Regions from separate parts of the Pseudoalteromonas sp. SR43-5 genome, predicted to be linked through region 3. Evidence: predicted binding sites of a transcription regulator. Region 3 holds the regulator's gene; each other region holds the start of a gene.
The links. The regulator sigma-54, encoded in region 3, starts transcription at its own class of promoters, with help from an activator protein. The targets are predictions, from matches to a motif close to GTTGGCACGNNNNTNGNNT.

Region 1: a site for sigma-54 is predicted at 4,297-4,315, ahead of H5090_RS08845 (LiaF domain-containing protein). Genes of this name have one in related genera too.
Region 2: a site for sigma-54 is predicted at 1,949-1,967, ahead of H5090_RS07625 (DUF2726 domain-containing protein). Genes of this name have one in related genera too.

The regions. Positions count from the first base shown of each region.
Region 1 is NZ_JACJEA010000012.1:13,564-20,988, forward strand. It holds gene H5090_RS08810 (hypothetical protein) at 1-660, opposite strand, end outside; gene H5090_RS08815 (CreA family protein) at 708-1,193, opposite strand; gene H5090_RS08820 (5-carboxymethyl-2-hydroxymuconate Delta-isomerase) at 1,401-1,730, shown strand; tRNA gene H5090_RS08825 (tRNA-Ile) at 2,041-2,117, opposite strand; gene H5090_RS08830 (hypothetical protein) at 2,371-2,868, opposite strand; gene H5090_RS08835 (YqaE/Pmp3 family membrane protein) at 3,238-3,396, opposite strand; gene H5090_RS08840 (BON domain-containing protein) at 3,469-4,035, opposite strand; gene H5090_RS08845 (LiaF domain-containing protein) at 4,364-5,026, shown strand; gene H5090_RS08850 (VOC family protein) at 5,065-5,481, opposite strand; gene suhB (inositol-1-monophosphatase) at 5,725-6,528, shown strand; gene H5090_RS08860 (ABC transporter substrate-binding protein) at 6,582-7,391, opposite strand; gene H5090_RS08865 (bifunctional diguanylate cyclase/phosphodiesterase) at 7,411-7,425, opposite strand, start outside.
Region 2 is NZ_JACJEA010000010.1:23,000-30,424, reverse strand. It holds gene H5090_RS07635 (regulatory signaling modulator protein AmpE) at 1-482, opposite strand, end outside; gene mtnN (5'-methylthioadenosine/S-adenosylhomocysteine nucleosidase) at 483-1,190, opposite strand; gene H5090_RS07625 (DUF2726 domain-containing protein) at 1,313-1,909, opposite strand; gene folE2 (GTP cyclohydrolase FolE2) at 2,025-2,945, opposite strand; gene arcB (aerobic respiration two-component sensor histidine kinase ArcB) at 3,177-5,495, shown strand; gene arcA (two-component system response regulator ArcA) at 5,512-6,228, opposite strand; gene H5090_RS07605 (sensor histidine kinase) at 6,728-7,425, opposite strand, start outside.
Region 3 is NZ_JACJEA010000001.1:110,651-118,075, reverse strand. It holds gene H5090_RS00590 (protein disulfide oxidoreductase) at 1-303, opposite strand, end outside; gene mgtE (magnesium transporter) at 506-1,864, opposite strand; gene H5090_RS00580 (HPr family phosphocarrier protein) at 1,996-2,268, opposite strand; gene rapZ (RNase adapter RapZ) at 2,311-3,156, opposite strand; gene ptsN (PTS IIA-like nitrogen regulatory protein PtsN) at 3,175-3,627, opposite strand; gene hpf (ribosome hibernation promoting factor) at 3,632-3,919, opposite strand; gene H5090_RS00560 (RNA polymerase factor sigma-54) at 3,946-5,445, opposite strand; gene lptB (LPS export ABC transporter ATP-binding protein) at 5,515-6,240, opposite strand; gene lptA (lipopolysaccharide transport periplasmic protein LptA) at 6,237-6,782, opposite strand; gene lptC (LPS export ABC transporter periplasmic protein LptC) at 6,772-7,326, opposite strand; gene kdsC (3-deoxy-manno-octulosonate-8-phosphatase KdsC) at 7,323-7,425, opposite strand, start outside.

The DNA of each region.
Region 1 (7,425 bases), on a different contig from region 3:
AGACACTTTATCGTTTTTAAAGTAACTAATTAGGGCATGCATAAATACCGTATGCGTTTCACTTAACTTAGCTTCACGGTTAGCGTATGGGTTATAGCAAGAGCCACACCCGCCTTTAAACTGATACACCGTATTACTCATCATCACACCAAACCCTAAAAAACAAGCAAGTGCATCAGCAGCTTGTGGTAAATACTCCCTACCACCTGGCGGTAGCACCCCAACGTGATGAATAAGTATGGTGGCCAGAGTACCTGCATAACTAGCCACTAAATCTTGTGGCTGATTAATCTGGTTAGGATTAAAAGAAATATTAATCGTATGGCTTGGCGGCACAATTAAATGGCTGCCTTCGCCACGTATTTCATTGCTAAATTCAAAGTGTGGAAAAACTTGCGGTTGTAATTGCTGCGGTGCAACTAGTTGGATAGGCCATGCGTTCATACCCGCGTAATTAGTAACGCGGTTAAAAACATTACTCGCCATTTCTTCAATGCTCGATACCGAATCAGGGAAAAAAGTGGCTGTTGGCAGTATTATTTGAGTGTGCTTTGTAAAAAACTCAGCATCAAAGTTTTCTACAGCCCAAATAAATGTATCAATAAGCCATTGCTGTTCTTGCTGCTCTAATAATGGCTTTGATTTAAATAAAGCTAACATAGTGTGCTCTTTTAGGTTTTAGTTTAGGTGCTTACGTAGGTGCTAACTTAGTCTTTTTGTGTAAGCGCCCAGTCCCACGCTTGAGTATTGTATAACGGCACTGTTGATAGCGCATGGTGGTGGCTACCACTGGACTCTTTAGTTGAGTACGATAAGTACAATAAAGTACGATTTTCAGCATCGTAAATACGACGCACTTTTAGTGATTTAAATAATATACTTTTAGATGATTTAAAGATCACTTCGCCCGACTTGCTACGGTCTATTTTTTGTAGCTGCTGCGCTGTAATTGGCCCCGTTTGACGACACGCTATAGACATATCAGAGGGATCAGAAAAGTCCAAATTAGCCTCTATATGACTAATATGACAAGTAACGCCCTCAACAATAGGATCTTGCTGCGAATTCACCACAACATCTTTAGTTGTAAATAACCCAAGGCTTACCGAAGCAACATCGTCAGAGCAAGCACTTAACGTAACAATTGCACCTGCAAGTAAAGCTAAACGTTTAAATTTTTGTGGTAATTTCATACTTATCCTTAATCAATATATAGGTAACTTAGTAGATAAGTTACTAAGCGAAGGTTCACCTGTTTGTTTTTATACTAACATCAAAAATAAATACGACTAAATTAGTTTAAAGTAAAGATTTTAGATAGCTCAGGGTTTAGTGACCCCTCTTGTATTTGGTACAATTACCTCTCGCTCATGCAGTAACTCATAATAGGAAACGCCTAAATGCCGCACATTATTATTGAACACTCAGAAGACCTCCCCGTTTTACCTCAAGTACTGGTAGAAAAAATTCATACAACCGCTTTCGAAAGTAACTTGTTTGAATTAGAAACCATAAAAACACGTGCTATTGCTTATCAGCAATATCAACTTGGCGCAGGAAAATCAGGGTTTATACATATCGCGGTACATATTTTGGCAGGACGCTCAATTGAGCAAAAACAAATGTTAAGCGAACTGCTACTTTCATGTTTAAAAACATATTGCAGAGCATCAGACAGTCTAAGCGTAAATATTTACGATATTGAGCATGAGATATACCGTAAAAATTAGTTAACTCTTGTAGCTTTGAGCAATAAAAGTAAACACTAGTAAGTAAAAAGCCCCAATAGGGGCTTTTTTGTCTTCTGACATTAAATGCTGATCACTGTCACTTATAAAGCAAAGCATCTGATCTAACGCTGGAATTTAATAGTGCATTCGCACTATTCCAAATTTAAGAAAGCTTAGCTTAATCTATGGATTAACTTTATTTAGATTACGTTTATTCTTAGGGGTAACTAAAGAATAAAAATTACACAATATTAAATTAATGTAGCTTTAAATAATTTGGATAGATATTTACTTGGGAAATTTGTAAAAGTGGTGGCCCCTCCCAGACTCGAACTGGGGACCTAACGATTATGAGTCGTGTGCTCTAACCAACTGAGCTAAGGGGCCAACTTTATATAACTGCTAGGCAGTTAATTTTTGAAGCGTTCAGTCACAGAGCGACTAAAGCGGGTTGCAGTATAAAAACTTTTTAGGTGCTTGTCACTACCAAAAACCTTTATTTTAACAATCAACAAGCTAACTGCTTAAATAGTAATCTTTTAAGTGGGCATTAACATAAAATGTAAGATATTTACCGTGCTATTCACTGCATTAAATTATAAACAAAACCTATCCCATATAGTCTTTTATATTTAACCCTCTACTTTTTAAGCAAAGCTAACATATATGTGTAGGCATACAAGGCTGTAAAAAATATGCTTGGGGCTACTGTCAGTGCCAGATTAGGTGTCTGATTAACTACATTCACCATAATCACTAAGCTCGATTGAACAGTAATCGGAATAATAGGCGCAAAAAGTACGCCTGCTATTTTTTTATTACTTAAATACGAGGCGCTAGAGTTAATTGCATTATTAAAACTTTGTCGTATTGCGACGTTTTGTGGTGTTTTAGAATGAAACATACAAATAATTGGAGTTACGAACGCAAGCGTTACATAACTAAACTTATACTTGTTGACGACCTTTTCTAAAATAAAGGTAAAAAACAGCGTTACAAATCCACTATACAACCCTTGCACTAATGCAGCTTGAAAAGTGACCGATTTAGCAATGTCTGCCGCACTATTTGCCCTGAAGGCCCAACTAAAATAAAAAATGAATGACACAACGCCTGACATTATAAGTCGAATATTCAATTAACTACCTCAACATGCCTAAAAACCTAGTTTAATGATAACACTAGAAGTGAAGGTAATATTGTCACTAAATAATAAGGTATTTGATTGTATATTATAGATGTATAAACACACTAATGTTGAAGATTTCCTAAATGGCATCAAATCAGAATCTGAGCGCGACTGTTAGCTGGAAAGCTTATTAGTAAACAATAAGTATAGTTTTAAAATAATATTGGGAGTGAGTTAAGGAAGTGAATTAATGGGTTGAAGAGTTTTAAAAAATGGATTTAATCTAAAAACTCTCTAAAAACTAATATTGTGAGCCGATCGGTACTAAAGTATTTAGCTAAACCTCAGTAGTCGGCTTACACAATATATAATCTGTCATTATTTTTTCGCAATAATGTAGATTGCATGTATTAACCCTGGGAAATAACCTAGCAGTGTTAATAGAATATTTAACCAAAAATGCATACCTAAGCCAACTTGCAAAAACACACCTAATGGCGGTAATAAAACCGAAAGTATTATACGAATAATATCCATGATCAAACTCCATTTAAATTAAACATTGAAAAGACTTAAAGCCCAGTATTACTGGGCCTTAACTATACTGTATTATTCAGCAACAATAGCTAGTTTATCAACTACGTCGCGAACATCTTCAGCATTTTTAGCAATTTTAACTGCTAGTTGCTTTTCAGCTTCAGACTCTACAGAGCCATTCAGAGTTACCACACCGTTGTCGGTATCAACATCAATGTCTGTACCACCTACTTCTGAGTCAAACAGGAAGCGAGTTGTGATTACAGTGGTGATTTTAGCGTCCGTTAGGTCGTTATCATCATCGTCCATCATGTCGTTGTTTTTATCTTCGGTGTCCATGCTTTTAACAACAGTAAGGCTGTTATCAACATCAGTTACACCATCTAGGCTAAGTACAAGTTCTTCTGCTAGCTCTTTATCGAGTTCGCTATTAACTTTACCTGTAAGTACTACCTTGCCATTTTTTACATCAGTGTTAATGTCAAAGTTGTTTAGATTAGTGTTCATAAGTAGAACGGTTTCTGCCTTACCATCAATCCAAGCATCTTTACTTTCGTTTTCCCAGCTGTTTGCTTGGGCACCCATAGCCGTAGTACCAAGAACTAGAGCTGCGATAATAGATTTGTTAAATGTTTTCATAATCTTTCTCCTTTTGATTAAAGACACTTTAACTAATGCGAGCTTCAGGCCAACTTTATTTATACTTAAAATTCAAAGGCTTGAATTAATTAAAAGATAAAACCTTATCTATGTTTGTGTAACTATTTACAGGCTACTCGGTAAAACTTTCTCAAATAGTGAAAATAGCTAGATAATTGCTCTTTTGGTTAATCTATCGTTAATATAACAAAACAAAAAACACCGTTAAAAAATAACCAATTGATAATTAATGAAATTATATTTGGTACGCGGTTTGCAGCCTAACTACAAGAGCAGTATCAATAGTAAATATAATAAGGAATAACTCATGTCTGTAAAAGTTGAAGACCGCCCAATAGAGCAAGTACGCGAACAAGTGATTGATCAATTAATTTATAATTACAGTCATGGTGTTATTTCTGTTGATGCATTCGAAAGACGTTTAGATAATGCGATGGATGCACCTAATAACGAAGCTCTGCTAGCCTTAGTAGAAGACTTAACACTTAATACCGATCAGCAATATAAAGCAGAAAAACAATCGCAATTTACACCACATTATAGTGCACAGCAAAACAGTGATGATGATTTTACATTACGCAGTATTTTAGGATCTAACGAGCGAAGTGGTCAGTGGGTTGTGCCAAAAAATATATATTTGAGTAACTTTATGGGATCGGTGGTGCTTGATTTTACCGATGCTATTTTTGCGCATCAAAATGTAACTATTCACGTTAACTGTATTTTTGGTAGCGATGAAATTTACGTACCAGAGCATGTCAATGTAGTGTCTAAAATGTTTTGTATTTTAAGTAGCCTTGAAAATAAATCTGTGTCGCTTAACAAACGCCAAGGCCCTACAATTCATATTGAAGGAAAGGCAGTAATGGGCTCAGTCGAAGTAAAAATAAAGCGCACAATTAAAGAAAAATTTATGAGCTTTGCTAATGAGCTAAAAACACAACTTGGCGCTGGAAATAATCGTTCATAAAGCTTCGTTAAGCACCGCACTTTGCGGTGCTTAACCTATTATAAATCGTTATTTCGCTCACTTGGGATATCACTTAAATATTCTACAAATTCTACTTCAAACCCTGCAGGATCAATAAAGTAGACATTCTTTCTGAAAGGATTCTCGTTACCTTGCTTGCTTAGAGTAAAACCCACTTTATTTAAGCGCATTACTACTGCGCTTAAATTATTAGTTACATAAGCAAAGTGTGCAAAACCAATTTGATGGCCCGATAAGTTTCTGTTTTCACCTTCACCATGACTGCTTATCGCAATGTAATGCGTGTCATCCCCAAAGTGTACCCAGCGTCTTGGTTTTCCATGCCAATCGCCTCTGCCCTCACTTCTAATCGACCAATGTGGAAATACAGCGCGATAAAATGTAAGCATATTATCTATATCACTCGCGACTAAGTTTACGTGCTCTAAATACATAATGTTATCCTATCAGTTAAATTAGGAGTACGATAAAACCTCAAGTTAACTTTAGGTAAAGTGTTATTTAAATTTAATTTATTTAAATGCAGATAATTATTTTTTAAAAATATATAAACTTTTCAATCTTGTATAAAAAACAAACACAAGTATTTGGGGTTTATTGTTTACTTTATGGCAAAAGTCGCTAAAATACGCCGGCTGAAATATATAAACGTTCTTTTACAACCCAAAGGTAATACCATGCATCCAATGTTAAACATTGCGGTTCGCGCTGCGCGCAACGCAGGCAAAATTTTACTTCGCGCAAGTGAAGATTTATCAAAAGTTGAAGTGCAACAAAAAGGCGCTAACGACTTAGTAACTAACATTGATAAAGAAGCCGAAGCCGTAATTCGTGACACTATTTTACAGTCTTACCCTACTCACTCAATTGTTGGTGAAGAACTAGGTGAGCATAAAGGCAAGGATGATGATTACCAATGGATTGTAGATCCTATCGATGGAACAACTAACTTCATCAAAGGTATCCCTCATTACGCGGTTTCTATCGCACTTAAAGTTAAAGGTCGTTTAGACCAAGCTGTTATTTATGATCCAATTCGTGGTGAGCTTTTCACTGCATCTCGCGGTCAAGGCACTCAGTTAAACAGTAAACGTCTACGCGTTAGCAAAACTACGGTTCTTGCAGGCACTGTACTTGCTACTGGTTTCCCTTTCAAAAACAAAAACCACATGGATGCATACACTGAAGCGTTTAAAGCATTGTTTGTACACACTGCTGATATTCGCCGTGCAGGTTGTTCTGCTTTAGATATGGCATACGTTGCAGCTGGCCGTGTTGATGGATTTTTTGAAATTGGTTTAAAACCTTGGAACTCTGCTGCGGGCGAACTAATGGTTAAAGAAGCGGGCGGTATGGTTGTAGATTTCGCCGGTGGTAATAACTATAACCACAGCGGCAATATTATCTGTGGTTCACCAAAACTGACTCAAGCAATTATCCGCGAAATTCGTCCAGTATTAACTGAGTCGTTACTTCGCTAATTAAATGCTATTAATAGCATACTAAAAAGGAGCCTAGGCTCCTTTTTTTGTGCCTAAAAATAAGGGTTATCGAGCTTAATCTCTATTGTTTTACCTTTTGTATAAGGTAGTGTATTTAAATCCTTTGCGAAGTATTCATTAAATAATGCATCAAACTCGCCGTTTGTCTGCATTAATATTAAGCCCTCCTCTACTGCCTTTGCCAATTCGGGTTTACTCTTAGTCACAAAATAATAAATACCCGTTGGGTAGCTTATATATAAATCAGGCACAACGACTAAGTTACTTTGTTTGTTTTCAATAAGCTCAGAATTAACCTCAATAAACGAGCGAGGAAAGTAATCTATTCGCCCACGGCTCGTTAAAGTGAACATGGCTTGGTAATTGGTAAGCGGCCTTACACGTAAGCCGTTATAGGACATTATTCTTGTATCTGGCCAGTTGTGACCCTGCACTGCTGAAAACTCTCCTAGCTGCTCTAGGGTTTTTACGTCTTTAAAGCGTGCTACGTTTTGTTTATTAGTGAGTAAAGCCCGCTTTCCTATATAACCTTTAAATAGTGGTATTTTAATAGCTAAAGCAAGTGCCTCTCGCTCTGGACTACTCATACTCCAATACATATCTAGTTCGTTATCATTTAGGTTTATGAGCTTACGTTTTTGCTGATCTGATATGGGAGTCATCCTAATAACCCCAGGATAGTTAACACTCTCAAGTGCACGTACCAGTAGCTCACTTAAGTACTCTTCTCGTGCGTTTTGAGTATCTTGCTTTTGGGCTACATTAATTATTTGCTCTTGCGCCATAAGTGCAAAACTTGCAAGCAGACCAAGTACACTGGTCGAGATTTTTATTGGCAACATAATAATTACCTATTTTTATTTAAATTACCTGCTT
Region 2 (7,425 bases), on a different contig from region 3:
ACGAAATAGTATCGAGCGGTGCGCAGTATTAAGCTCTCAATTAATGCTTTGATAATACCAGCTGATGAAAGTCTATTAACTTCACGGGCAAGCAGTGGCTTTAGTAATTCGCGCGCTGTGGATTTTTGATTTTGTTTAGTTAGCTTTGCAATGCGAAGTGCTTTTTTATCAATGCTCTTACTTTCTAAGCATAAGTATAAAATAAGGCCAGCGAGTAATTCAGGATAAAAAGCAAACTCGAGTAGCAACACTACAATAATGAGAATGACACTTAAAATAAGTGAGCTTGCGAGTATAGCTGCCAAATATTGATAGCTTTTAGGTTCTTTGCTTTTGTATATACGTTTGCCAATAGCACTAAAAACAGCATTTAACGCCGTATTAGGATGATACCAGCTAATAAGGGGAATAAAGCGCTCAGCAAGGAGCGCTAGTATAAAGGCAATAAAGTCCAAGTGATTTTGAACAATATTGCTAAGCATTTACAGAGATACTGCTGTAAGCTTTTCTAAAAGTGCAACAACCATTTTAGATGAGTTGATTGATGCTGTTTCTAGGTATTCTTCAAATGATTGTGGTGACTCTTTACCAGCAATATCAGACATTGAGCGAATTACAACAAATGGTGTGTTTAGCGTAAAACACGTTTGTGCAATTGAAGCGCCTTCCATTTCAACAGCAAGCATTGTAGGAAAATCACTACGTGCTTTATCAATGCGTATAGGGTCACACATAAATGTGTCACCAGTACAAATTAAGCCAACGAGTGTTTTAACATCACTGATTTGTTCGATAGTTTGCTGTGCTGCTTCAACTAATTTAGGGTGTGCTGCAAAGCCTGCCGGCATTTGTGGTACTTGGCCAATTTCGTAGCCAAAAGCAGTTACGTCTACATCGTGGTGACGTACTTCTGACGAAATTACTACATCGCCAACACTAAGAGAAGGATCGAATCCACCGGCTGAGCCTGTGTTAATTATGCAATCAGGTTTGAAGTTATCGATCAGTAAGGTAGTTGCAATAGTTGATGCGACTTTACCAATACCAGATTGAACAAGTGTCACCGTGTTACCAGCCAACTCGCCAGTATAAAAAGTGAAACCTGCTTTAGTTAAAATTTGTGGGTTTTGCATAGCTTCACGTAAAATTTTAACTTCTGGCTCCATTGCGCCAATAATACCAACATTCATAAAGTTTAATTCCTGAGTTTGAATCACTTGATTATACGTGAAGTTAGCAATAAAAAACAAAAAAGCGAGCTTGTTTATGAGCTCGCTTTAAATACTTTTTAGGAGAGTATTTAATTCGTTTTTTAAATTTCAGCTAACGCGGTGGTTTGCGCTTTAGCTTGAGAAGGTGAAAGTACCGCTGGCTTATGTGAGCGATTACGAACAGGGCGCTGAGTTTGTGTTGCTGCAGGCTTACCAAGTTTAAACATAATTGCATCGCGTACTTCAGAAGGGCGGTAGCCCGATTTAACTTTCATACGAATATGTGGAATGCCTGCAGACTCTAGTGCACCGTTTACAAACCAGTCGCGTTGAGCTTTGTGGCCATCTTTGTTGGCATTGTTAACTAGGTCAACAGCAGCAATGATTGTTAGTTTTTCTTTATCGATTAAAACAAAGTCGAGTTGCTTATTTTTAGCTTTAGCTAAAGCAGCACGTTTAGACTTTACTGAAAGGCCTTGCTTACAGTCAATAACGTCGATTAACTTAACGCGACTAACAATTTTATATTGATCGCCTACAGCACGCTCTAGAAGATTTAAAAAAGCGCCTTCAACCTGCGTAAAAACAGTTTGCTTGCGAGTAAAAGGATACGGGTTTCCGCCATCGTCATTAAATTTTGACGCAACAACAGAGGCCCCGACAACTAATACTAGGATTAATAATAAAGCGAATTCCATACGGTAACTCCATAACAACAAATTGACACTGCTCAAACAAAGCAATTTACGTGCCTAAAAAGTATGGGTTATAAAATAATTACCGGCTGGTTTACAAGCAATAGCTACACAGCGATTAAGCTTTGTAGCCTCCTTTAATACCTTTTACTGCAATAGCTACAGCATCGTGTGCATGCAGTGACTCATAGTGGTTTATTTGCAGCCAATAATCACTGTAATGGTTTGCCTCTAGCAATGCTTTAATTTTACGCGCTGCATCTTCACAAAACATAAGGTTTTGACCATTCAAACGGGCAAATTCTTGCTCATCTTCACGTTTTACTGCTGCTTGTACTGGTGTTTTAAGCTCAGCTTCAAGAGTGTTAATTAGCGTAACTACGTCAAATTCTTGAATGTTGCTATCAAGCTTTACTTTTACGTTGGCAATAGAGCGCTGCGAGTGGGGAGTCGCTACAATACCTTGTGTAGTGCCTAGCCATTCGTGCACATCTTTTTGGCTCAACGTTTCTTGGTTAAACTTTTCGTTAAACGCGTTTTGTATAAGCTGGCGCGCAAGTGCAGCAGAGCATGGGCACGTTGAAGAATAAGTAACATCTACGGTTAGCTCGTAGCTAATAACGTTATTTTCAATTGTACTGGTAAGTACAACTGGGTAGCTTTTCCAGCCCGCTTTGCCACTTAATAGTGACTTACGGCGTAGCGGTAATTCAAATTTAAATTCAATTTGTGCTTTATTGCTCAGCCCTTCGTGGCTAGTTATAAAGGTATCGAGTGCCTGCGCTATTGTTTGCGGATTGACTTGCTGCTCGGTTGAAAGCAGATCAAGTGCCAAAAATAGACGTGACATATGAATGCCTTTGGCATCTTCTTTATGTAAATTTACAAATGCACGAGCTTTGGCGTTTACTGTAACTGGAGATAAGTCTCGGGATTCAAAAATAAATGGCAGTTCTATTTCGCCCATGCCAACCCAGTCTAATTTACCTGTTTGTAAAGCGGGTGCAGTGTCTGCTATATCTGGCATATTGGTTTGCATGTGCGCTACTCGTATTTTGGGGATAATAAAGCGGGGCATTTTACACTAAATAATTTATTGCTGAAATGATGAGTTTAATAGATGAGCTAAATCAAACATGAAAAATTCTGTTTTTATCGCACAACGTGAGTAGTGGTAGGAGAAAAATGCTAAAATCTGGGAAAATGGTATGTTTATACATACGCATTGCCTTCTTTATATTAAGTACACAGCTAAGAGATAAAATTACGTATGACCGATTATTCTTTGAGCCCTTGGGCTCGGGTACTTTCCAGCTCAATAACGCGATTTGGTGAATTTAAAACCGCTGCTATTTGTTACACTTTATTTTTAACTGTATCTCTTATTTTATCGAGCATGTTTTATTATGTGGCGATAGGCGAATTACACCTGGTTGATATTTTAGCCGTGGTATTTTTTACGGCTGTAGTTTCTCCTTTAATTATAAGTGTGTTGCTTAATTCAATTCGACAACTAGATGCCTCATATGCTTATTTAGATAGCGCCACCAAACAAGAAAAGCTTTTAAATCAAACCCTAAAAGATAACATTAACCGTCTAAACATCGAAATTGATGAGCGTAAAATGGCATTTCATGCCAAGCACCGCGCTATCGAAGAACTACGACGAGAAATTGCTGAGCGTAAAAAAACACAACAAGAACTTGCTCAACAAAGCATGCTGCAGCGCTCAATAGTTGATTCATCTCCTGATTTATTTTATTACCGCGATAACAATGGCGTGTTTGCTGGTTGTAATAAAATGTTTGAAGAAGTAATGGGCAAATCAAGTAGCGAACTAATTGGCAAAACGGTTGAGCAGATATTTCCTAGCCACTTTTTATCTGAAGTTTTGAAAACCGATAAAGAAGTAGAGCAAAGCCATAAAGCACTAACCATTGATGTGGGTTATGAGGTAAATGGCGAAACGCGTTGGTTTGAGCTGCGTAAATTACCTTTTATAAATGATGAAGGTGATTACATTGGTCTACTGGGCTTTGGTCGTGATATCACAAGTCGTAAGGAGGCCGCTCAAGCGCTCGAAACGGCCTATAAAGACAAAGGTAAGTTTATTGCCACATTAAGCCATGAACTACGTACACCGCTCAATGGTATTGTTGGTTTAACACGAATGCTGCTTGATACTGACTTAAACAAACAGCAGCGTAGTTGGGGTAATACTATATTTTCGAGTGCTGAAACGCTCGGCAATATTTTTAACGATATTATTGATTTAGACAAAATAGATAGAGATCAGCTCGATATAGTGACCAACTCTATTAATGTATCAGACTTTATAAATGACGTTGTTAACTTTGCGGGCTTAATCGCGGAGCAAAAAGAGCTAGAGTTTGATATTAAGCGCAATGGGGTGCTGGATATTTACGCACAGCTCGACCCAACTCGCTTACGCCAAGTTGTTTGGAACTTAATTAATAATGCCGTTAAGTTTACACAGCAAGGAAAGGTAACACTTGAATGTAGCCGAGAAAACAGAGTTGAAGGCCCATGGTTAGTTATGAAAGTATCGGATACCGGCCAAGGTATTCCGCCAGAGCAGCTTGCTCATATATTTGATATGTATTACAAAGCGCCAGATTTAAAAGGGACTAACGCAATAGGTTCCGGTATTGGTTTGGCTGTAACTAAGGCACTTGTAAGTGCGATGAAAGGGATAATTACAGTAAATAGTACTGAGGGCGAAGGAAGTTGCTTTACAGTTCAAATACCGCTTAGTCTATGTGTAGCACCAACAGAGCAAAGTTATGTTGGTCGTGGTTTGTATATTTTACTAGTAGAAGATGTACCTCTTAACGCCGAAATTGCTACAAACTTATTAGAGCAACGCGGGCATGAGGTGTTGTGGGCTGAAACCGGTGAAGATGCACTCTCGTTTGTCGAAACCGAAGATGACTTAGATTTAGTATTACTTGATATGCAATTGCCTGATATAAATGGTGATGTAGTTGCCAAGCAAATACGCTCAGATAGTCACTTTGATAAATTACCCATTGTAGCGCTAACGGCCAATGTTCGTAGTGCTGAAGAAGAGCTTGAAGGCATATCAATACAAGGGGCGCTTGCTAAACCAATTAACACAGTGAAGCTTGATAAAATGCTGGCTGATTTATTTGGAATTAAGCAAAGTGAATGCACAGAGCCGCTGTTAAAAGTAAGTGAAGAAGCCCTTAAAGGCATTGATGCACACTTATTAGATATGGAAACAATAGAAGACTTTGTCAATTCGATGGGCTTAGTTGTGTTTAGACGCAGTAGTCAGCTATTCGAAAAGCTAAGTCCACAATATCAGCAAGAGTTACTTACTTCATTAAATACTGGTGATAGAGAAGAGTATGAATCAGTAGCGCATAAACTCAAAGGGGCGGCTGGCTCAGTAGGTCTTAATGATGTGCAGCTTCATGCCAAAATAATGGAACATGGTGCGATTGATGAATCTGATGAGGTGTTAAAGCAGTGGTTAGATATTCTGGCAGATAAAATAAATGAAGGACAAAAAGCCCTTCATTTATTTTTACAGCAATTAGAGTGAAACTAATTAGCTCTAATTAAGCGTCAATTTTACCAATGAAACGGTAACCTTCACCATGGATGGTGCTGATTAACTCAGACGTTGAGTTATCACTTTCAAAATGCTTACGAATGCGACGAATAGTAACGTCAACAGTACGGTCATTTGCGCGAAGCTCACGGCCTGTCATATGCTTAATTAATTGCTCACGGCTGAAAATGCGACCTGGAGAATCAAGCATTAAACGAAGTGCTCTGTACTCACCTTTAGGTAAACGCTTAGCGTCGCCATTTGGAGAAGTAAGACAACGGCTGTTTTCATCAAGTTCCCAACCATTAAACGTAATAACACCATTTGTTTCTAGTGCTGACTCTTCACCACCTAAGGCAGTACGAGTAATAAGGTTGCGAGCTCTGATAGTTAATTCACGCGGGTTGAACGGTTTAGTAACGTAGTCATCTGCGCCAATTTCAAGACCTAAAATACGGTCAACATCGTTATCACGACCAGTTAGGAATATAAGACCTACTTTACGCTTTTGGCGTAATTCACGGGCTAAAATAAGACCGTTTTTACCAGGAAGGTTGATATCCATAACTACAAGATTAACGTCATCGTTATTTGTAAGCTTGTCATGCATATCATCGCCATCAATGGCTTCAATAACTTTGTACCCTTCAGCTTCAAATAAACTAACTAGGTTCAGTCGAGTTACGTCTTCATCTTCTACGATTAGAATGACTGGCGTTTGCATTATTAATTAACCTTTTGGAATATATTATTTATAAAAAATCGGTGACTAATTTATAACCGATTACTAGAGATTATAGGATTATACCCATTTGTTAACAAGGAAAAAACAAATTGGATAAAAATAAAACAGTAGGGTGTCCAAAGTCTACTAAAAAAGGGCAGTGCAAAAACTACTGTTTAATTGATATATACATGGATGTAGCTATTTGAATCATAAAGTCGAAGCCATTTTCCTTTGATAATTGACATATCATTCAATTAAACAAGGTACTTAAAATAATCAGACTAATTCAAAGCAAAACTATATCACTTTTTAACCTTTTAACCTTTCATCAATGTATGTGATACAGCAAAGATAAAAAAGTTCATAAATCGCTTGGTAATATTTATTTAAAGCAATTAAATAATGTTACGCACTTATCACATGCCTCATTAATGAGGTCATTAAATGCTAATTCAAGGATAAATTTTAAATATATGCACTTTTTAATGATCTTTATTTAAGGAATAGTAATTATAAAGCGAGCACCGCGTTTTTCTTCAAGATCAAACATCACTCTTCCGCCAAGTGCTTGTGTTACTAGGTTATAAACTAAGTGCATGCCTAAGCCACTTGCGCCTTGCCCGCGCTTTGAAGTTACGAATGGGTCAAAAATTCTATTTTTAATGTTTTTGTCAACGCCCTGACCATTGTCAGAATAAACGATTGTTAATTTTTTCCCGACGAGTTCTACGTCAAAGCGAATTTCATTGTTTTCTTTACCTATAAATCCATGAATTACAGAGTTCATAAGTAACTGCTGAAAAACTTGTTGTAGAGGTTCAGACTTACTATGAATAGCCAAGTCGGTCGGACAGTTGATAGTTACAACAGGCTTTTTGGGCAATAATTCAGATTGAATCGATGTTAAAACATCACTTATTAATTTGTGCACATTAATATAGGTATTTACACCGTCATCTTGAATAACCGCTACTTTTTTAAAGTTAGATATAAGGTCAGCTGCACGATTTAAGTTGCGGTAAATTAAATCTAAGTTTTCAATACCTTCATCTATAAAGCGTTTTAGATGGCTTGAGGTAAGTTTTTTGTCATCAAAGCTTTGCTGTATGTCTGCTAGTTTATCTCTAAGTAACGTAGAACCGGTAATACCTAGCCCTATTGGTGTGTTAACTTCATGGGCAACACCTGCAACCA
Region 3 (7,425 bases):
CGTGACTTGTCCCTGCCAATCGGAAAATATCTCCCCGTGTTGATCGTTAACAGTACTGAAGCTGTAGCCTTGCTCATTTAAATAATCATGCAGCTCTTGATCAGAGCCTGATTTTATCGCGATGCTCACGACGGGGTATTTATTCTCGTTTGCGAGTTCGTTTATGGCAGGGGAGGTAATACTACAAATAGGACACCAAGTTCCCCAAAAATACACAAGCGTGGGTTTATCTTGGCTCATTGCTGCTAAATTAATGTTTTGCCCTTCATAGTCGATTAATTGTAATTGAGGATTTGCTGGCATGACAGGTTGCCGCCACCAATTGACGGCGGTATAAATGACGAAAAATATAGAGCTATATACCAGTACACTTTTTAATATGGATACGCTTTTTTGTTTTGGCGTTTTTTTAGGTATGTCATTTTTATGTTTGGTATCCGTTGCCATAGCTACTGATTTACCCTAACTATTTTTGCTGTAGTTTTTTACATTTAAAGCGTTTAATTTATATCAGCAACCATGTAGCAGTACCTAAAAAGGCGAATATACCAACAATATCAGTCACTGTGGTTAGCACCACACTCCCTGCAAGAGCAGGGTCTATATTCATTCTTTTAAGAATTATTGGAATACTTGCACCAGCAACACCTGCCACCACTAAGTTCATAAACATAGCGAAGGCGAGTACGCCACCAAGCATAAAGTCCCACTGCCATAGCGCAATAACACCCGCAATTAATAGTGACCACAAAATACCGTTTAGCGCGCCAATGGCCAGTTCTTTCATCATCAAGAAACGTTGGTTTGTTTGGTTTATATGACCTACTGCAATACCACGGATAACAAGCGTTAATGATTGGCTACCAGCAACACCACCCATAGAAGGGACAATACCGTTAAGCACAGCCAAAATAGGGAGCACATCTAAAGTGCCTTCAAAAAAGCTAGCTACAAAAGCAGCTGCAAGTGCGGTTAGTAAGTTAACTCCTAGCCAAACTGAGCGTTTTTTAGAGCTTTTTAGTACAGGCGCGAATGTATCCTCTTCATCATCAAGACCGGCTAGGCTTAATAAGCTATGCTCGGCATCTTCTCGGATTACATCAACGATGTCATCGATAGTAACACGACCGAGGAGTTGGTCGTTATCGTCCACCACAGGGGCCGATATCCAATTATGACGCTCAAATAATTGCGCTACTTCACTTTCATCCATTGAGATTGGGATAGACTCACAATCTTCATCCATCAAATCGCGGACAATTTTTTCTGGCGGATTAGTTAATAATGTACTCAGCGATAAAGCGCCTATAAAGCAGTTATGTTTATCAACAACATATAAATCATCTGTACCCTCTGGTAGCTCACCACGCAGTCTAATATAACGAAGTACAACATCGAGTGTTACATCAGGGCGAATGGTCACCGTATCGGTGTTCATTAGCGCACCTGCTGAACGCTCTTGATATGACAGTGCTTGCGTGGCACGTTCACGGTCTTGAATGTCCATCGCGCTAACAACGTCTTTATAGACGGTATCTGGCAGGCTACGTAATACTTCACCTAAGTCATCGTGGCCCATGTCTTCAGTTGCGGCGGCAATGTGCTTAGGTTCCATTTGGGCAATAATGCCTAAACGAACATCTTCAGATAATTCTTCAAGAACATCACCCTGCACATCAGGATCGACCAATTGCCAAAGCAGTCGGCGAATTTTATGCGGTGATGATTCTAATAATAATGCGGTATCACAAGGAGCCGTTTTTGCGAGCATGCGCCTAACTTGAACAAATTGACCACTATTGAGTGACTTCGTCACCTGCTTTAGTTGCTGTAGTGGATAATCTTGTTCAAAAGCTTCTGGCATTGGCGTCCTTTATAAATTGTTATATTACTTTATGGGGGGAGGTGAGTTAACTGGCGTTACTAACCTATTTATTTTATATATCTGTTTTAATTGAAGCACTAGTAATGCGAATATTGTTTTTATAAAACAGATTATTCTTGTTCATTAAAGCGTTGTGCTATTAATTCTCCAACAGCGTGTAAAGCTTGCTCAGAATCAGGGCCTTTACAAACAACTTTAACTTCTTTTCCTTGGCTACTTTCAAGTAACATTAATGCAAGTACGCTATCGCCTGCTGCTTCTTTGTCATCTTGGAATAATGTGATTGTAGCATCAAATTGTACTGCTAATTGCGCAAGCACAGTAGCCGCTCTGGCGTGTAAGCCTAATTTGTTTTTTATTAAAAAGGTATCTTCACAATGCATAACTTACTCTACCTAAGCTGAACAGGTGATTATTCAGCTATATTATTTTTCTTGTTCGCGATGGCGAATTTTTACATTGGGATGTGTCATTGCAAAACTTTCACCGATAGTTTGCGCTAAATACACAGAGCGATGTTGCCCACCTGTACACCCAATAGCAATGGTTAAATAACTGCGGTTATTTCGTTCTAAATGCGGTAACCACGTTTGTACAAATGTTTGAATTTGCCATGTGAATTTTTGCACTATGCTGTGATTAGCTAAATAGTCTTTAACCGGTTGATCTAACCCATTTAAAGGCTTCAACTCTGGTTCCCAGTGTGGATTTGGTAAAAAGCGTGCATCAAATACGTAGTCTGCTTCTTTTGGTATACCGTGTTTAAAACCAAATGATTCAAATGTGACAATCAGTTGCTTATCTTTTTTACCTAAAATCTTTTCACGAATAGATTCAGCGAGTTGATGAACACTTAAATCAGTCGTATCTATCATAAAGTCGGCGCGAGTGGTTAATACATCAAGTAATTCTTTTTCTTTTTTGATGGCTAAATCAAGAGGCAACGAGTCTATTGATAGTGGGTGTAATCTGCGTGTTTCAGAAAAGCGTTTGATCAATGTCTGATCGTCACTATCTAAATAAAATAACGTAGGGTTTGCAAAGCCTGGTAAGTATTCAAGAATATCGTTAAATTCATCTTGTTCTTTAGGTATGTTGCGCACATCTATGCTAACAGCAATTTTATCGTAGCTATCAGACACACTGCGAACTAATGAAGGTAGTAGGTTTACTGGAATATTATCTACGCAATAATAACCTAAATCTTCTACAACGCGCAAAGCAACCGACTTTCCAGAACCAGAACGGCCGCTTATGATAATTAACTCCATTTAACACCCTTTATAAAACTATGATTGATCGACAATAACTTGGTAAAGCTCAGTATCAGATTTTGCACTGCGTAACTGTTTACAAAAATCTTTGTTGTTTAGTTTATCAGCAATGGTTGCTAGAGTCTTTAAGTGCTGCTGGTTATCGCCATCTGGTACGATGAGTGCGACAAAAATATCAACAGGGCGATTATCGATTGCATCAAAGTTTATTGGAGTTTCGCTAACGAGCACTAAAGCCAAAGGCTCTTCTGCACCGCTCATTCTTCCATGAGGAATAGCAATGCCACGTCCTATACCTGTACTACCTAATTTCTCTCTGCTCATTAAAGCATTAAGAATATCTTGTTGCGGTAAATACGGAAGTTTGTCGTGAGCAAGTTCGCTAATGAACTCTAAAATTCTTTTTTTGCTATTAAAAAGGACCGCAGCTTTGCTGCAGTCCTGGCATATAAGTGAACTTAATTTCATCATATTAGTGTCGAGCAAGCTTCTCTTTGTGTTTGATTACTTGGCGATCGAGCTTGTCGATCAACGAGTCAATAGCGGCATACATATCTTGATGTTCTGTAGAGGCAAATAGCTCAGCACCGCTTACGTGTATTGTGGCTTCTGCTTTTTGATTTAATTTTTCTACATCGAGAATGACATGAACATTATTAATATGATCAGAGTGTCTTTCAAGCTTCGCAAATTTAGTATTAATATAGTCTCTTAGTGAATCGGTTAATTCTACGTGACGACCAGTTAAGTTTAGTTGCATAAGCATTACCCTCTTAGTTTAGCGTCTTAAATCAGACTTTTACGCTGATTTGACGGTGGAATAGCAAGAGATTCGCGGTATTTTGCGATTGTACGTCTCGCTACTTTAATTCCTTGCTCAGCCAATATATCCGCTATTTTGCTATCACTCAATGGTTTTGCTGAGTTTTCTGCTGCGATTAATTTTCGGATAAGCGCACGTATTGCTGTAGATGAACATTCACCACCGTTTTCAGTACTTACATGGCTTGAGAAAAAATATTTAAGCTCAAATATACCACGGGGTGTATGCATGTACTTTTGAGTAGTTACGCGAGAAATTGTCGATTCGTGCATTTCTACCATTTCAGCAACATCATTTAAAACCATTGGTTTCATGGCTTCAGGGCCATGTTCAAAAAAGCCTTGTTGTTGCTTAACAATACAATTAGTAACTTTTAATAGCGTGTCGTTTCTACTTTCTAAGCTTTTAATAAACCATTTAGCTTCTTGTAAATGTGAGCGAATAAACTGGCTGTCGCCACTTGATTTTACAGTGCGAGACATTGCTGCGTATTGGCTATTAACACGAATTTTAGGCATGCTATCTGGGTTTAATTCGACAACCCAGCGGCCTTTAATTTTTTTAACTGACACATCAGGAATAACATACTCAGATTCTTCCCTTACAATAGTATCTGCAGGTTTTGGGTTGAGAGTATGTATTAGTGTCATTACTTCTTTAAGCTCTTCTTCTTTGAGCTTAGTTTTTTTCATTAATGTACGATAGTCGCGAGCTGCTAATAGATCAATATGCTCGGTTAAAATCATTTTCGTTTCATTAATATAAGGTGTTTCTTTATCAAATTGATTAAGCTGAATACACAAACACTCTTGTAAACTACGTGCAGCAATACCAACAGGATCAAACAGTTGGATGCGTTTTAATACCGCTTCAATTTCATCAAGTTCGACTTCGTTATCATCTTCGTTTTCTTGATTAAAGCTTTCTAAAATCTCTTCGCAGCTTAGTGTTAAAATACCTGAATCATCGACAGCTTCTACAATAGCAATAGCAATAGCTTCGTCTGTAGGGCTAAATGGCGTTAGTTGTAATTGCCACATTAAATACTCATGGAGCGTTTCAGTAGAGGCGCCTTGGTATATTGATTCGTCTTCAGGCATTGGACCTGATGAGGCTGCAGGAGCGGCACTCATGTACTCATCCCAACTGACATCCATAGCCATGTCGTCACTTAGCGTGTCTTTTGCAAGTGCTTCACCAGTATCTTGTTCGTATTCGCTCGGAGCATCATCAGCAGATGCGCTAACAGTTATGTCATCGGTATCAGCTTTTTGCTCGTTTTTACCAGCAGCGTCTTCGGAATAGTCTGCCTCTTCAACCTCTAATAGTGGATTACTGTCGAGAGCTTCTTGTATTTCTTGCTGGAGATCCAATGTACTGAGTTGCAACAAACGAATAGCTTGTTGCAACTGTGGAGTCATTGTAAGTTGCTGGCCCATGCGCAGCTGTAGTGATTGCCTCATGTATCTCTAACAATCCTTTTATGTTGTTATAATTAATACTAGCAGATGCTTAAAGACATGGCGTAAATGTTACAGCCTAAATTGCTCGCCTAAGTAAACATCGCGTACTGTTTTATCATTTAATACGTGTTCTGGAGTACCTGATGCAATCAGCTCCCCATGAGAAACAATGTAGGCTTTTTCACAAACATCAAGGGTCTCTCTTACGTTATGGTCGGTAATTAATACACCAATCCCACGATTTTTAAGATGTTCTATTATTTTCTTTATATCTAATACCGAAATAGGGTCAACACCGGCAAACGGTTCATCCAGTAATATAAATTTAGGATCTGCTGCCAGCGCTCGTGCTATTTCTACACGACGACGTTCTCCCCCCGATAATGCCATACCTTGGCTATCACGAATGTGTTGTATGCTAAATTCATCTAATAAGTTATTGAGCGTGTCTTCTCTGGCTTGTTTATTTAGTTCTTTGCGCGTTTCTAAAATGGCCATTAAGTTTTGATAAACAGTCAGCTTTCTAAAAATCGATGACTCTTGTGGTAAGTAGCCTATGCCTAATCTAGCACGACTATGCATAGGTAAAAGAGTAATATCGTTATCATCAATAGATATTTTACCTTTGTCGCTAGGAACAAGCCCTACAATCATATAAAAAGTCGTTGTTTTACCAGCACCGTTAGGGCCAAGTAAGCCAACTATACTGCCAGCTTGTACTTCAAGGCCGACGTTTTTTACAACTTCACGACCTTTATAGCTTTTTGCTAATAGTTCTGCTTTTAATGTGCTCATGGTTGACCTTTATCGCCTTTTTTACTTTTTTTAGTTTCGATCGGTACTAAAATTGTGTGAACGCGGTCAGTTGAGTTTTCATCTTTTTCGGCACTGATGAGCTGCTGCTCTATGTCGTAGGTAATACTTTTAGCATTTATTTTTTGTCCGGCTTGCGAAACTTGTGCATTACCAACAAGCGTTAAAAAACGCTTAGATACATCATAACGTACTTCGTCAGCACTGGCGCTCATAGTCGTGCCGTCTGATTGCTTTTCTTCAAAGTGCGCAGGGCTACCTGTGGCAATTAATAATTGTTTATTATCACCAAGTTCATCACGTTTGTGTACTTCGAGGCGATCGGCTGTAATGCGGCGATTACCGTGAATAATCTCAACGTTTTTCTCAAAAATACCCACATTAGCTTTCAATTGACCTTCTTGCTTGTCGGCACTTATTGAAATTTGATTGGCAGCAGGTTGCGTGTTTTGCTCTGCAGCACTACTATTAAACGCTAGTATAAGTGTAGGAATTATAAGTGATTTTAATATTTTATTGGTCATAATATATGGTTCGCGTATGGTTAATTAGTTTTATCACTTCGGTTTTCAAGTCGGCTTCTAGGCCTTTACCGGTGATTTTTAAATTGGGTCCAGTGATAATGACGGGTTGCTCCGAACGCATTGTTAATAACTTTATATCAACCTGAATATTATCAGCATTGATTTTGTCTATCATGGCGTTATCGGTTAAATTTTTGGCAACCACATTACCTTCTAAAATTAATTGTTTATCTTCATATAATGTTGCTTCGTCTGCATTTATTTGCCACGTTTGTTGCTCGTTATATAAAGTAAAAATGGGTTTTTCAAAAAACGTGAAACCTAATTGCTGGTATAGCTCCATTTTAGCCGCAGTGACTTTGTGGCTAATTTTACCTTGCTCATCATAGGCTGTCTGTTTGAGCTCAATAGCTATGTAATCAGGCTTAGCAACAACTTCAGGCTCAGCCTTAGGCACAATATTTGTTTGTGTAAAATAAGGGTACCAAAGCCAAACCATACAGCTAATGAATAAAACGCTTAATATTATGCGCGCTGCATTCATGAACTAGTGCCTTGTGTAGTCAATGCTTTACCATTTTCAAGCATGAGCAAATCGGTGAGTTCTCTCACAGCGCCAAAACCACCAGGCATTTGCGTTACA